Linked DNA regions of Occultella kanbiaonis. The main gene of each other region encodes a partner of the protein of the gene in region 2 in a complex. Links are inferred from orthologs where the notes say so. Each region holds a gene or a part of one and is shown on either strand. Other genes may lie near its edges. The genes, in order: pcrA and uvrB.

The links.
Region 1: the proteins of uvrB (region 2) and pcrA are in contact, whole or in part, in a crystal structure (PDB 7EGT), measured with the Thermus thermophilus proteins. The link is inferred for Occultella kanbiaonis from one-to-one orthologs. Residues at the interface, in WP_096411307.1 of Thermus thermophilus: Glu23, Leu25, Arg26, Asp27, Gly28, Glu29, Arg30, Phe31, Arg55, Glu326, Asp327, Phe328, Glu379, Ser382, Gln383, His398, Gly400, Arg401; in WP_096412145.1 of Thermus thermophilus: His654, Arg656, Phe657, Gln666, Asp668, Glu669, Lys680, Arg681, Leu682, Ser683, Lys685, Tyr686, Ala687.

Annotation. Positions count from the first base shown.
Region 1 is NZ_CP046175.1:1,336,313-1,343,318, reverse strand. Bases 2,701-5,769 are described here. They hold pcrA (DNA helicase PcrA), read right to left. Parts: upstream 5,441-5,769; coding sequence 2,960-5,440; downstream 2,701-2,959. Other genes in these bases: GKS42_RS05925 (DUF456 domain-containing protein), read right to left, coding at 5,495-5,769; GKS42_RS05935 (GNAT family N-acetyltransferase), read left to right, coding at 2,701-2,947. Outside these bases: GKS42_RS05940 (alpha/beta hydrolase), read left to right, coding at 205-1,896; more of GKS42_RS05935, read left to right, coding at 2,060-2,700; more of GKS42_RS05925, read right to left, coding at 5,770-5,971; GKS42_RS05920 (MerR family transcriptional regulator), read right to left, coding at 5,968-6,360; GKS42_RS05915 (aldo/keto reductase), read left to right, coding at 6,437-7,006. UniProt on the Escherichia coli protein: A helicase with DNA-dependent ATPase activity. Unwinds DNA duplexes with 3'-5' polarity. Translocates on single-stranded DNA with 3'-5' polarity. Initiates unwinding more efficiently from a nicked substrate than double-stranded DNA.
Region 2 is NZ_CP046175.1:2,424,387-2,431,311, reverse strand. Bases 2,761-5,748 are described here. They hold uvrB (excinuclease ABC subunit UvrB), read right to left. Parts: upstream 5,306-5,748; coding sequence 3,215-5,305; downstream 2,761-3,214. Other genes in these bases: GKS42_RS11215 (alpha/beta hydrolase), read left to right, coding at 5,389-5,748; GKS42_RS11225 (caspase family protein), read left to right, coding at 2,761-3,170. Also shown: GKS42_RS11230 (CHAT domain-containing protein), read right to left, coding at 1-1,145; more of GKS42_RS11225, read left to right, coding at 1,359-2,760; more of GKS42_RS11215, read left to right, coding at 5,749-6,084; GKS42_RS11210 (OsmC family peroxiredoxin), read left to right, coding at 6,174-6,611; GKS42_RS11205 (TetR/AcrR family transcriptional regulator), read right to left, coding at 6,646-6,925. UniProt on the Escherichia coli protein: The UvrABC repair system catalyzes the recognition and processing of DNA lesions. A damage recognition complex composed of 2 UvrA and 2 UvrB subunits scans DNA for abnormalities.

The DNA.
Region 1 (7,006 bases), 1.1 Mb from region 2 along the record:
TCGTCGATGTCTGCTCGCCGCCCCACCTTCGCAGACCTCGCCCGTGCCCGCAGCATCGGATCTGCGATCCGGTCCTTGAGGTGGAGCGCCCTCCTCCGCATGGGGGAGACGGCGCTCGCGGTGCCTCCGTCGCCCGGGTGAACCTCGGCTCCGGGACGCCTTCAGCCATTGCCGTGGTCCGGCTCCGCTGTTAGCAAGGACGGTATGACACAGATCACGGGGGACCTCAGACCATCACGATCACGCACCGCCGCGTTCGCCGCACTGGCGGCCGCCGGGCTCCTGCTCGGCGGCGCCACGGCCGCCGGCGCGGCCCCGTCCGCGGGCGCAGAGCCCGCACCACCGCCGGACGACGCCGCGCAGGTGGAAGCACCCATCCCGGACCTCCTCTGGGAGGCCTGCGGCGAGGGACTGGAAGGCTTCGAGTGCGCGAGCGCCGAGGTGCCGAGCGACTACGACGACCCGAACGGCCCGACCACGACGATCGCGCTCACCCGGCTTCCGGCCACCGACGCGGAGCAGCGGATCGGCTCGCTGTTCCTGAACTTCGGCGGCCCTGGCGGCCCCGGAGTGGCGAACCTCCAGGCGCTCGGCCCGCAGGCCTACGGCCCGGAGCTGCGCGCCCGGTTCGACATCATCGGGTTCGATCCACGCGGTGTGGGGCTCTCCGACCCGGTGACCTGCTTCCGCAACGCCGACGCGGAAGCCCGTTGGGCCTCGACCCTCGAGGCGTTCCCGGTCGGCCCCCAGCAGGAGGCGCGATTCATCGGGTCCTGGGCGGTGGCCGGTGCCTCGTGCACCGCGATCTCCGGTGACCGGATCGCGACGTCCTCCACGGCGAACGTGGCCCGGGACCTGGATCTGCTGCGCCAAGCCGTGGGCGACACGGAGCTGAACTACCTCGGCTACTCCTACGGCACGTACCTCGGTGCGACGTACGGGGCGCTGTTCCCGGACCGGATCCGCGCCCTGGTGCTGGACGGCACGATGGACCCGGAGGCCTACACGGGCCTGGGTGACGACCGGAGCATCGGGCGCCGGACCGGTCAGGCGGTCGCTGCGAGCGAGACCTACGAGCAGTTCCTGCGCCTGTGCGCCGAGGCCGGACCACAGGGCTGCGCACTGGCCGCCCTCGGCGACCCGGAGCAGGTGATGGATGACCTGTTCGCGCAGTTGCGGGCCGAGCCCGTCGAGGTGCCGCTTGGCGACGGGACCACCATCACGATCGGCTATGACGACGCCGTCACCACGATCTTCTCGTCGCTGTACGCGCCGGCCGGCTGGGCGGACCTCGCTGCCGCGCTGGCCTCGCTGGTCCCGGTCCCCGAACAGCCGGGCACCCTGTCCGCGCGGGAGGACTCGCTCGGGAACGACTCGATCCAGGACCTGCTCCGCCGGGTCGGGATCCTCGAGGACTACCCCTCGATGGGCGGTGCGCTGGCGAGCATGTGCGTCGACGGGGAGCACCCCGGCACCGCGCTCGACTACCCGGCGCAGGCGGCCGCGGCAGAGGTGGAGGCACCGCACTTCGGCACCGCCAGGGCCTGGGTCGGCATCCAGTGCGAGTTCACTCCGGTGGCCGACGAGGACCGGTACACGGGCCCGTGGGAGCAGGGCACCCACGCCCCGGTGCTGGTCATCGGGACCCGCTACGACCCGGCGACGCCGTACGCGTTCACGCAGCCCTACGCGGACCTGTGGCGCGACGCCCGAATGCTCACGGTCGAGGGCTACGGCCACACCACCCTGATCACCCCGAGCGCGTGCGCCGACGCGGCGATCACGAACTACCTGATCGATCTCGAGGCCACCGACGGGGCGACCTGCGAGCAGGACCTCGCCCCGTTCACGGCGGCGGCGCAGGGCCAGGTGCCGGCGACGGTCCCGGTCGGCTGACGGGCCGGAACAAGCAAGACCCGGCCCGACGGCGGGGCGGTGCACCTGGGTGCACCGCCCCGCCGTCGGCAGCGGCTGCGCCGGGCAGGACTGATCGTGACGGCCGCGCCGGTCGGCAGGTAGGCCCTGCCGCGCTGCGGCCGCCCGCCCTACAGTCGGTCCGGTGAAGGTCACGTTCCACACCGATCCGGCAGAGTTCCTCGCGATCGCCCGCCCGGGGCTGGCCGGGGACCCGGTGGTCGGCAGCGTGGTCGCCACGACGACCGAACGCGCCGCCGGCGAGCAGGCCGCCGGCGTTCCAGCCCCGGCCCACCCGCACTGGTGGGCCACCATGACCGACGGCGACACGGTCATCGGGCTCGCCATGCGCACCGCGGCGCAGCCCCCGTACCCGGTGTTCGTGCTGCCGATGCCGGACGATGCTGCCCGCCTTCTTGCCGGATCGCTGCGCGACAGTGGCGAACATCCTGGCGGCTGCAACGGGGCACTTCCGGCGGCCCGGGTCTTCGCCGACGAGACCGTGCGCCTCTGGGGTGGGGCCTCGGCGATCGCCCAGCACACCAGGCTGTTCGAGTGCCGCGAGGTGGTCCGGCCGCCCGCGGTGCCCGGGGTGCTGCGGCGGGCCGAGGTCTCGGATGCCGAGCTCGTCCTGGACTGGTGCGCGGCGTTCCACCGCGACGCACAGGAGCAGACCGGTCGGGATCCGGACCGTGGCTTCGGCCCCGACCCGGATCGTGTCCGCCGCGCGATCACGGCGGGCGGGTACTGGCTGTTCACCGATCCGGACGGCCGATCGGTGCACCTGACCGGCACCAGCCCGCCCGCGTTCGGGGTCGTCCGGATCGCGCCGGTCTACACGCCCAAGCGCGACCGGGGCCGCGGCATCGCCTCCCACGTCGTCGCTGAACTGACCGCCCGACACCTGGCCGACCGACTGCGGATGTGCCTGTTCACCGACCAGGCGAACCCCACCTCGAACAGGATCTACGAGGCGATCGGCTACCGACGCGTCGTGGACATGGCGAACGTGGGCATCACCCCGGCGGGATAGACCCGCCGGCGCCTAGAGCTTGGTCACCGGGGAGTACCGCAACAGCAGTCGCTTCGTGCCGCTGGATCCGAAGTCGATCTTCGCGACGGCGTTGGCGCCGGTGCTCTCGACGGCGATCACCCGGCCCATGCCGTAGGCGTCGTGGGTCACCCGGTCACCGACGTCCACCGACGGCGTGTCGGCGCGGGGCTTCGCCGAGCCGAACGACGGCGTGCCCGCATCCGCGCGGGTGGTGCGGACCGGTGGGGCGGACGGCCCGCGGGACCCGCTGCGGCCGCCGTCCCCGCGGTTCCGGTACCCACCGGTGAAGGATCCGCCCCGCAGGGTGGCCATCGACGACTCTCGGCGCTTCCAGTCCATCAGCTCCTCGGGGATGTCCGCGATGAACCGGCTGGCCGGCAACTCGTTGGGCATCCCCCAGGCCGTCCGGACCGCCGCCCGGGACAGGTACAGCCGCTGCCGCGCCCGGGTCAGCGCGACGTACGCGAGCCGGCGCTCCTCGGCGAGCTCCGTCTCGTCCGCGAGGGAACGCTGGTGCGGGAACGTCCCGTCCTCGAGGCCGGTGACGAAGACCACCGGGAACTCCAGCCCCTTCGCGGTGTGGACCGTCATCAGGGTGACCACGCCGCGATCGTCGTCGTCGTCGGGGATCTGGTCGGTGTCGGCGACCAGCGCGACCCGCTCGAGGAAGTCGCCGAGGTCACCGTCCGGATCACTCTCGGAGAACTCGGTGGCAACGGCGTGCAGCTCGGCGAGGTTCTCCACGCGGGAGGCGTCCTGCGGGTCGTCGCTCGCGCGCAACTCGGCGAGATAGCCGGACCGGTCCAGTGCCGCGTCCAGCACCTCCGCCGGCGAGGCTCCGCCCGCGGCGAGTTCCCGCAGGCCGGTCATCAGGGTCGCGAAGCCGCGGACCGCCGTCAGTGACCTGGTGGCGAGGCCGATCACGTTCTCGGCGTCGGAGATCGCGGCCCCGAACGAGATCCGCTCCCGCTCGGAGTGCGCGGTGATCATGGCCTCGGCCCGGTCCCCCACGCCGCGCTTGGGGACGTTCAGGATCCGGCGCAGGTTGATCGCGTCGTCCGGATTGGCGATCGCCCGCAGGTAGGCGATCGCGTCCTTGACCTCGCGGCGCTCGTAGAACCTGGTGCCACCGACCACCTTGTACGGCAGCCCGACGCGGATCAGGACCTCCTCCAGTGCCCGCGACTGGGCGTTCGTCCGGTAGAAGATCGCCACGTCGCCGGGACGGACGCCGTCGGAGTCACCGAGCCGGTCGATCTCCTCGGCGATGAACCGGGCCTCCTCGTGCTCGCTGTCCGCGACGTACCCGATGATCTGCGGGCCGGAGCCGCTGTCGGTCCAGAGGTTCTTCGCCCGGCGGTCCGGGTTGCGGGAGATGACGGCGTTGGCGGCGCTCAGGATCGTCTGCGTGGAGCGGTAGTTCTGCTCGAGCAGGACCGTCGTCGCGTCCGGGTAGTCGCTCTCGAACTCGACGATGTTGCGGATCGTCGCGCCGCGGAACGCGTAGATGGACTGGTCCGCGTCACCGACGACGGTGAGTTCCGCCGTCGGCAGGTCGTTGTCCTTCGCCTCGGCGGCGCCGTCGGACGGATCCAGCGGGACGCCGGCCAGCTCGCGCACCAGCATGTACTGGGCCTGGTTGGTGTCCTGGTACTCGTCCACGAGGATGTGCCGGAACCGGCGCCGGTAGTGCTCGGCGACGTTCGGGAACGCCTGGAGCAGGTTCACTGTCGTCATGATCAGGTCGTCGAAGTCGAGGGCGTGCGCCTGGCGCAACCGCTCGTTGTAGAGCCGGTACGCCGCAGCCAGGTTCTGCTCGAACGGGTTGGAGTCCCCGACCGTCTTCGCGTAGTCGTCCGGGTCGACGAGTTCGTTCTTGAGGTCGGAGACCCGGTTCGAGAACGCCTTCGGGGGGAACCGCTTCGGGTCCAGGTCGAGCTCGCGGCAGACCAGGAGCATCAGGCGCTGGGAGTCGGCGGCGTCGTAGATCGAGAAGTTGGAGCGCAGCCCGAGGGTCTTGGCCTCGCGACGCAGAATGCGCACACACGCGGAGTGGAACGTGGAGACCCACATGTTCCGGGCGCGGGGTCCCACGAGCTCGCTGACCCGCTCGCGCATCTCAGCGGCGGCCTTGTTCGTGAACGTGATCGCGAGGATCTCGCCGGTGCGCGCGCGACCGGTCGCGAGCAGGTACGCGATCCGGTGGGTCAGCACCCGGGTCTTGCCCGAACCTGCCCCGGCGATGATCAGCAGCTGCCCGCCCTCGTGCACCACGGCCGCACGTTGCTGCGGGTTCAATCCGTCCAACAGGGCCTCGGCGGCGAGCGATCCGGGCCCGTTCTCGCCGTTGCCGTCTCGGCCCTCGGGGGACGTCTGCGCATCCGGGTCGCGTGGTGGCATCACCCGGGGCAGGTGGGCGTCGGCGGACGCGGAGAGACCGGGCAGCGGGAGGTTGTCGAACAGTGAGGTCATGGCACCTCAAGACTAGGCGTCACCGCCGACACCGGTGAACGAGGCGTCCACCGCTCAGGTGACGATCAGGCCCACGACCCAGGCGCCGATCGCGACCATCGCGCCGGCGAGCTCCACGAGGATCGTCACACCGGTGGCCCTCAACGCCGACTTCGTGGAGGACCAGGCGGGTGCCAGGTCCCGCAGGCGGATCCACTCGGCGAGGAACACCGCGAGCACGAAGAACAGCGGGAGACCGATCACCGGCACCACGAAGAACCCGACCACGCCGGCGATCCCGCCCCAGATCAGCGTCGAGTTCGGCACCCCGGCCCGCTTCAGCCCGCGTCCGGCGAGCAGGTACTTGCCCACGCCCGCGGCCACCACGGCCAGCGCCCCTATCACGAACACCCACCAGGCGCCGCCGCCGGCGGCGATCGCCCAGATGAGCACGGCCCCGAGCACGATCAGGGAGCCCGGCAGGACCTGGACGACCACGCCGAACAGGCCGACCACCATGATCAGGGCGCAGATGACCTCGAGTGCACTCACCCGGTCAGTGTGCCGGGTCCGGGCGGCGCCTGCTCCTGGACGCCCTCGTAGTAGGCGATCTTGTCCCGCAGGTGCCGCCGCCACTGGCGCAGCTGCGCCAGCTGGTCGGTCACCGCGTCGTCGTGCTGGCGCAGGATCTCCAGGCGCTCGGAGACGGAGCCGTCGTTGACGGTGAGGTCGGCGTACCGCTGCATCTGGGCGATCGGCATCCCGGTGTCACGCAGGCAGCGCAGGATCTCCAACCACTCCAGGTCCCGGTCGGTGAACACGCGCCGCCCGCTGCTGTCGCGGGCGATGTCGTAGAGCAGCCCGACCCGTTCGTAGTAGCGCAGGGTCCCGATGCTGAATCCGCTGCGAGCCTCGGTCTCGGCAGGTGTGTAGGTAGCCACCGGTCCATCGTGCGCCGCGGGAGGCCGTCGATCAAGGGCTTGACCTATAGCGCGCTACAGGTCAGAGAGTGGCTCCATGACACCCACGACACCGACCACCGTGCCCCCGACCCCACCCGAGCGCACCGAGCCTAACGTCGCTCTCGGCGCCATGTTGTTCGGGACCACCATCGACGAGCCCACCTCCTTCGAGATCCTGGACGCCTACGTGGACGCCGGCGGCGTCTGGATCGACACCGCCGACTGCTACGCGTTCTGGGCCGACCCGAGCGGGTACGGCGGTCAGAGCGAGGACCTCCTCGGGCGGTGGCTCGCCGCCCGCCCGGGCGTCCGGGACCGGGTCCGGATCGCGACGAAGGTCGGGTGCGAGTGCCTCACGCCGAACAGCTGGCCCGAGGTCTCCGAGGGACTCGCCCCCGAGGTCGTCCGGGACGTCGCCGAGCAGAGCCTGCGCCGGATGGGCATCGAGCACATCGACCTGTACTGGGCCCACCGCGACGACCGGGACGTGGCCCAGGCGGACAACGTCGCCGCCTTCGGTTCCCTGGTCACCGAGGGCAAGGTCGGTCGGCTCGGGCACTCGAACACCGCCCTGTGGCGCACCGAACGCGCCCGCGGCATCGCTGCCGGGCTCGGCATCGCCGGA
Region 2 (6,925 bases):
CGCATCGCGGCCCAGTGCTGGTCCCGGGTGGGCAGGGCAGCCGGCCGGGTGAGCAGGAACGGCTGCTCCTCGGCCGCGGACCGCAACAGCACCGGGGTGCCCCACTCGGAGTCCTCGTAGGTGAGGTAGATGGCCTTGCGCGCCTCGACGACAGCCTCCTCGACCGAGCGGCCGCTTGCGAGCACGTAGTAGAACTCGTGCGAGAAGGCCACCGCGGCGCGGTCGGAGATCTCCGACTGCATCGCCACCACCGCCGGCAGCCCCTGCCGGACCAAGGTCTGCCCGACGCCGGAGAAGACGTCCTGGCCCGATGTCTGCGCACCCTCGCACGCGTTCAGCACCGCGAGCTGGCAGCTCTTGGCATCGTGCAGGAGCGTGCCCAGCTTCGCGGCGGAGACGAGGTGGGAGGTGCCGTCCTCACGCTCCAGGACGAGGACCCCGGTGCCGGCGGCGCGGTCGAAGCCGCCGTGCCCGATGAAGTGGAAGACGTGGAAGCGCTGATTGATCGCGTGCTGCAGCCCGGTCAGGGTCGCGGACTCTAGGAACACCAGTTCGAGCGAGCCGGCCGCGGTCAGGTCCGCCGTCGTCGTGCGGAGCAGCTCGGCCTCGCGGTGCACGTCCAGTCGGGCGGCGTCGCTCGGGCTGGAGATCATCACGAGGACGCGCAGCGGCGGGTCCAGCCCGGCCGGCGTCGACCGCGCCGGGGTGTCCAGGAAGCGCACCAGCGGAGTGTCGGTGGACAGGGTGAGGAAGCGGCTCAGCGCGTGCGAGTACAGGTACTCCCAGGGCACGCCGGCCAGGTCCGGGGCGCCGCTCAGGTTGAGCCGGATCCTCAGCCCCTTGCCCTGCCGTTCAGCGAGCGTGAGGCTGCGCTGGAAGCAGGCCCGGATGTCACCGGCGAAGATCGCGTCGTTGAGCCGGCCGCCGATGTCCTGGAGGTCGATCGGGCCCGGGCTCAGCGAGATACCTCTCGCCGGCGCGCGTGCGGGGCCGGTGGCGACCAGGAATCGAGCCAGCTCCATCGGGGTGACGGGCAGTTCGAAGGCGGCCTCTGCAACGCCCGCCGGCGAACTCGTGACCCGCGCCTGTACCGCGCCGCCGCGGTCGGAGACGAGGGCCAGATCCAGATCGAGATACGCACGCACAAGTAACACCTCCGCTCCGCGGACCGCGTTCATCGGTGAACGCCGAGGACGGCTCGGTTCCATTGTCCGACCGCTGCGCAGCCCGGCACAGCGATTTCCCGTGTGATTCCCGCGAACCGGCCGATTCACCCGGGGACGGGCACCGAATCACCCGTCGCGGCAGGGCCGACCGCGCGAGACTTGAGCAACACGGCCGGCGACAAGGAGGATCACATGGCCGGCACCGTACGGGCACTTCTCGTGGGGATCGACGACTACCTCGCGATCACGCCTCTCGCGGGCTGCGGCAACGACGTCGCGGCGGCCGAGCAGGTGCTGCGGGTGCGCGCGGAGTCCGCGGGGGCCACCCTGGAGGTGCGCACCCTCCGTGACGCCGAGGCGACCAGGGAGGCCCTGATCGCAGCGTTCGTCGAACACCTGGGCAGCACCGGGCCGGACGATGTCGCCGTGTTCTGGTACAGCGGGCACGGCTCCCAGGAGCAGGCGCCGGAGTCCATCTGGCACGCCGAGCCCGATCGACTGATCGAGACCCTGGTCCCCTACGACGCCCGCACTCCCGGCGTATTCGACCTGGCGGACAAGGAGCTCGCGCAACTGCTCGGCCTGGCCGCGGGGCGCGGCGGTCATATGTTCGCCGTGCTCGACTGCTGCCACTCGGGGGGCGGGACCCGCACGATCGACGACGACGTCACCGACGGTGTCCGCGCGGCGCCGGCGGACGAGCGGATCCGCCCGCCGGGGGCGAGCCTGTCCCTGCCTGCCACCAGGGGCCCGGGCGGGGCGAGACCTCCCGGGCCCGGCGGTGGTCCGGCCGCTCGCTGGGTGGCGCTGTCCGCCTGCCGCTCGGACCAGAAGGCCAAGGAACGACCGGTGCGGGGTGTCACCCGCGGGGTGCTCTCGGCGGGCCTCGAGCGGGCCCTCACGGGTGCGATCGGGCCGCTCTCCTACCGGGACATCCACCGGATGTGCAGCGCGGCCACCCTTGACCTCGTCGCCGATCAGAGCCCGCAGCTCGAGGTCTCCGAGCCGGGCGACCTGGACCGGCCGTTCCTCGGCGGAGCGGCGGTGCTGGCTGCGCACCCGTTCACGATGAGCATCCGCGGTGGTCGGTGGCTGCTCGACGGCGGGGCGGTGCACGGTCTCCCGGACGTCTCCGTCGGCAGCACGGAGATCGCACTGTTCCCGATCGGCGCGCCGCAGGACGGCGCGCCGCCACCCTCGGCCGAGCCGCTCGCGCGGGGTGTCCTCACGCAGGTGCGGGTCGGCGAGAGCGACGTCCGGATCACCGACGGCGAGGGCGCCCTCGATCCCGCGCGCACCTATCGTGCGAGCGTCGGCCGTGCCGGCCACGCCCCGGGCGGCCCGGCCGGCGGCGCGGCGAACGGCGGCGCGGTCGGTGGCCGCGCGAACGCCGGCGGCGTGGGCGGTGGCCCGGCCGGTGACCTCCCCGGTGACGCAGGCGGGGATCCGGGCCGGGCCGCGCACATCGGTCGCTGGCACGACCTGCTCGACCGGCGCAACCCGGGCACCACGATCCCGGTGGGGACCGTCGATGTCGCCGTCGAGCAGCCCGACGGCACCCCGCTACCCGTGGACGGCACCGTGGAGGTGCGGTGCCCACCCGGGCAACGGTGGGCGCCAGCGCGGATCCGGGTGGTCAACCGGCTCGGGCCCAGGCTGTACTGCGCCCTGTTCGCACTCACCCAGGACCACGGCGTGGTGCCGCTGCTGCCCGGTGGCGGTGCCTGGCTCGGGGCCGGCGAGGAGGCCTGGGTCCTCGACGCCACCGGTGAGCCGACGGTCCGGATGACGGTGGCCCCGGGCCGGTCCCGGGCCGTGGACGTTCTCAAGCTGTTCGTCAGCACGGTGGAGTTCGATGCCCAGCAGATGCAGCAGGCCGAGTTGGGCGCCGACGCCAGCCGGGGGCTGACCCTGGATCCCGCCGCCCTCGTCGCGGACGCCGCCGCGGTATCAGCGCAGGACTGGACCGCGGCGGAGTGGGTGATCACGACCCTGGCGCCGTGACGGTCGCGTGCCCCCACCCATCGCGACGCAGGCGGGCCCCGGCCTCAGGCCGTCGCCTGCGTCATCTGCCGCAGTTCCTTCTTGAGGTCGGAGACCTCGTCCCGCAGCCGGGCCGCGAGCTCGAACTGCAGCTCCTCCGCCGCCGCGTGCATCTGGTCGTTCAGCTCCTGGATGAGGTCGGCGAGATCCGATGCGGCCGCCCCCGCGAGCTTCTCCCGCGTGGTCGTGGGCGTGGGTGCCTTCCCACCGCGTCCCTTGCCCTGCTGGCGGTAGCCACCGGACAGGAGCTCCTTCGTGTCGATCTCCTCGCGGGCGAGCATCTCGGTGATGTCCCCGATCCGCTTCCGCAGCGGCGTCGGGTCGATGCCGTTCGCCGTGTTGTAGGCGACCTGCTTCTCCCTGCGCCGGTCGGTCTCCTCCAGTGCCAGCTTCATGGACGGCGTGATCGAGTCCGCGTACATGTGCACCTCACCGGACACGTTCCGAGCGGCCCGCCCGATCGTTTGGATCAGCGACGTGGACGAGCGCAGGAAGCCCTCCTTGTCCGCGTCCAGGATGCTCACCAGGGACACCTCGGGCAGGTCGAGGCCCTCCCGGAGGAGGTTGATGCCGACGAGCACGTCGAACACACCCGAGCGCAGCTCGCGGAGCAGTTCCACCCGGCGCAGCGTGTCCACCTCGGAGTGCAGGTAGCGCACCCGCACGTCCCGTTCCAGGAAGTAGTCGGTGAGGTCCTCGGCCATCTTCTTGGTGAGCGTGGTGACCAGCACCCGCTCGTCCCGGCCCGCGCGCTCCCGGATCTCGGCGAGCAGGTCGTCGATCTGGCCCTGGGTCGGCTTGACGACCACCTTCGGGTCGACCAGACCGGTGGGCCGGATGATCTGCTCGACGACGCCGTCGGACTGGGACAGCTCGTAGGAGCCCGGGGTGGCGGAGAGGTACACGGTCTGCCCGATCCGGTCCAGGAACTCCTCCCACCGCAGCGGGCGGTTGTCCATCGCGCTCGGCAGCCGGAACCCGTGTTCGACCAGGGTGCGCTTGCGGGAGGAGTCCCCCTCGAACATGGCTCCGATCTGCGGCACGGTGACGTGTGACTCGTCGATGACGAGCAGGAAGTCCTCGGGGAAGTAGTCCAGCAGCGTGTGCGGGGCGGAGCCCGCCTCGCGCCCGTCGATGTGCCGCGAGTAGTTCTCGATCCCGGAGCAGGACCCGATCTGGCGCATCATCTCGATGTCGTACGTGGTGCGCATCCGCAGCCGCTGCGCCTCCAGGAGCTTGCCCTGTGCCTCGAACTCGGCCAGCCGCTCGGCGAGCTCGACCTCGATCGTCCCGATCGCGCGTTCCATCCGCTCCGGCCCGGCCACGTAGTGGGTGGCCGGGAACAGGTGCGTCTCGGTCTCCGAGCGCACCACCTCACCCGTGAGCGGGTTCAGCGTCTGGATGGACTCGATCTCGTCCCCGAACATCTCGATCCGGATCGCGAGCTCCTCGTAGACGGGGATGATCTCGATGGTGTCTCCGCGGACCCGGAACGTACCCCGGGTGAAGGCCATGTCGTTGCGCGTGTACTGCATGGTCACGAAGTGGCGGAGCAGGTCGTCGCGGTCGATGCTGTCCCCGACCCGCAGTGGCACCATCCGGTCCACGTACTCCTGCGGGGTGCCGAGACCGTAGATGCAGGACACCGACGCGACCACGATGACGTCGCGCCGGGTGAGCAGGTTGTTCGTGGCCGAGTGCCGCAGCCGCTCGACCTCGTCGTTGATCGAGGAGTCCTTCTCGATGTAGGTGTCCGACTGCGGGACGTACGCCTCGGGCTGGTAGTAGTCGTAATAGGAGACGAAGTACTCGACTGCGTTGTTCGGCAGGAGCTCACGGAACTCCGTGGCCAACTGCGCGGCCAGGGTCTTGTTCGGCGCCATCACCAGGGTGGGCCGTTGCACCTGTTCGATCAGCCAGGCCGTGGTCGCCGACTTCCCGGTACCGGTCGCACCGAGCAGCACGACGTCCTTCTCCCCCGCCTTCAACCGCTCCGTGAGGTCGGCGATGGCGGTCGGCTGGTCCCCCGAGGGGGTGTACTCGGAGATCACCTCGAACGGGGCGACGGTCCGCTGCAGATCGGTGACAGGGCGCATGACACAAAGGTACGTCGGACCGGTGACATTCATCGATCGCGCCGGTACGCCGTCGGCCGAACGAGGCGTGCCAGACTTCGGCCATGTCGACACTTCGCCCCGAGACCCTGCCGCTGGACGCCGGGGCGACCGTCTGGTCGGTGCCGCCGAACCGGGTCAACGCGGCGCTCGACGAGCGTCCGCTGCTCGTCCTGCTGCACGGCTTCGGCTCCAACGAGGCCGACCTCGCCGGCCTGATGCCGCACCTGCCTGCGGAGTTCGTGATCGCGAGCCTGCGGGCACCGCTGCCGGTCGCCGTCGGGGCCGGCCGCGGCTACGCCTGGTTCCCGATCACCGACCCCGGCCGCCCGGACCCCGCCTACCTCGACGCCGGTGTGCGGGGCATCCGCCGCTGGCTGGAGCACACGCATGCACGGGTACGGACCCCGGGACCCGTTGCCCTGCTCGGGTTCTCCCAGGGGGGCGCGATGGTGACCCACCTGCTGCGCCACAACCCCGAGGACTACACGTGCGGCGTGGTCCTGTCCGGCTTCACCGCCGGTGGGCTCGTGGCCGGCGACGAGGCCCTCTCGCAGATCCGCCCGCCGGTGTTCTGGGGCCGCGACGAGGCCGATCCGGTCATCACGGCCGCCGCGGTCGAACGCACGACGGCGTTCCTCGCCTCGCACGTCGACCTCACCGAGCGCCGGTACCCCGGTCTCGGCCACGGCGTGGCCGCCGCCGAGCTCGAGGACGTCGCCCGATTCCTCCGCGAGCACGTCGGTTCGCCCGGGTCCTGAGCCGCGCTGTCGCGAAGGCGGCCGGCGGGGCAGACTGGCTCACGACGCCGCGCACGGAACGTCCGGGCGGGCGAAGGAGGAATCGACAGATGGCACTCGTCAGCCGTGCAAGCGCATCCTGGTCCGGGAACCTGTTCCAGGGGTCGGGCTCAGCGAGCCTGGACAGCTCCAAGCTCGCGACCTTCGACATCAACTGGAAGGCGCGCACCGAGGAGAACGGCGGCACCACCAACCCCGAGGAGCTCATCGGCGCCGCGCACGCCGCGTGCTACTCGATGGCGTTCTCGAACGTGCTCGACTCCAACGGCACCCCGCCGACGCAGATCAACACGGGCGCCAAGGTCACGTTCGACCCGGGCGCGGAGGGCGGCGCCGCGATCACCGGCATCCACCTGACCGTCTCGGCGACGGTCGAGAACCTCTCGGAGGAGGACTTCCAGAAGCTCGCCCTCGCGGCGAAGGAGGGCTGCCCGGTCTCGAAGGCCCTCGCGGGCACCGAGATCACGCTGACGGCGTCGCTCGCCTGATCCTGCTCGATCCGGTTCGCGCCGCGGGGGCCGCTCAGCCGGCCTCCGCGGCTGCGTCGATGGACATCTCGACCACGTCCAGTAGCCGTTCCAAGGTCGTCTCGAACCCACCGACATCGTTGTCGAAGGCCCCCGCGAGATAGACCTCGGTCATCACCGGATACCGATCGACGTCGAACCAGTCCTCCCAGAAGCTGCTCATCGACTCCCAGTAGTCGTCCTGCCCGACCCCACTGGCGTCGCTGTCGACGGACTCGGCGATGGAGCTGCGCGCGAGGCCCTGCAGCACCGTGTCCACCAGGCCGATGGTCTGC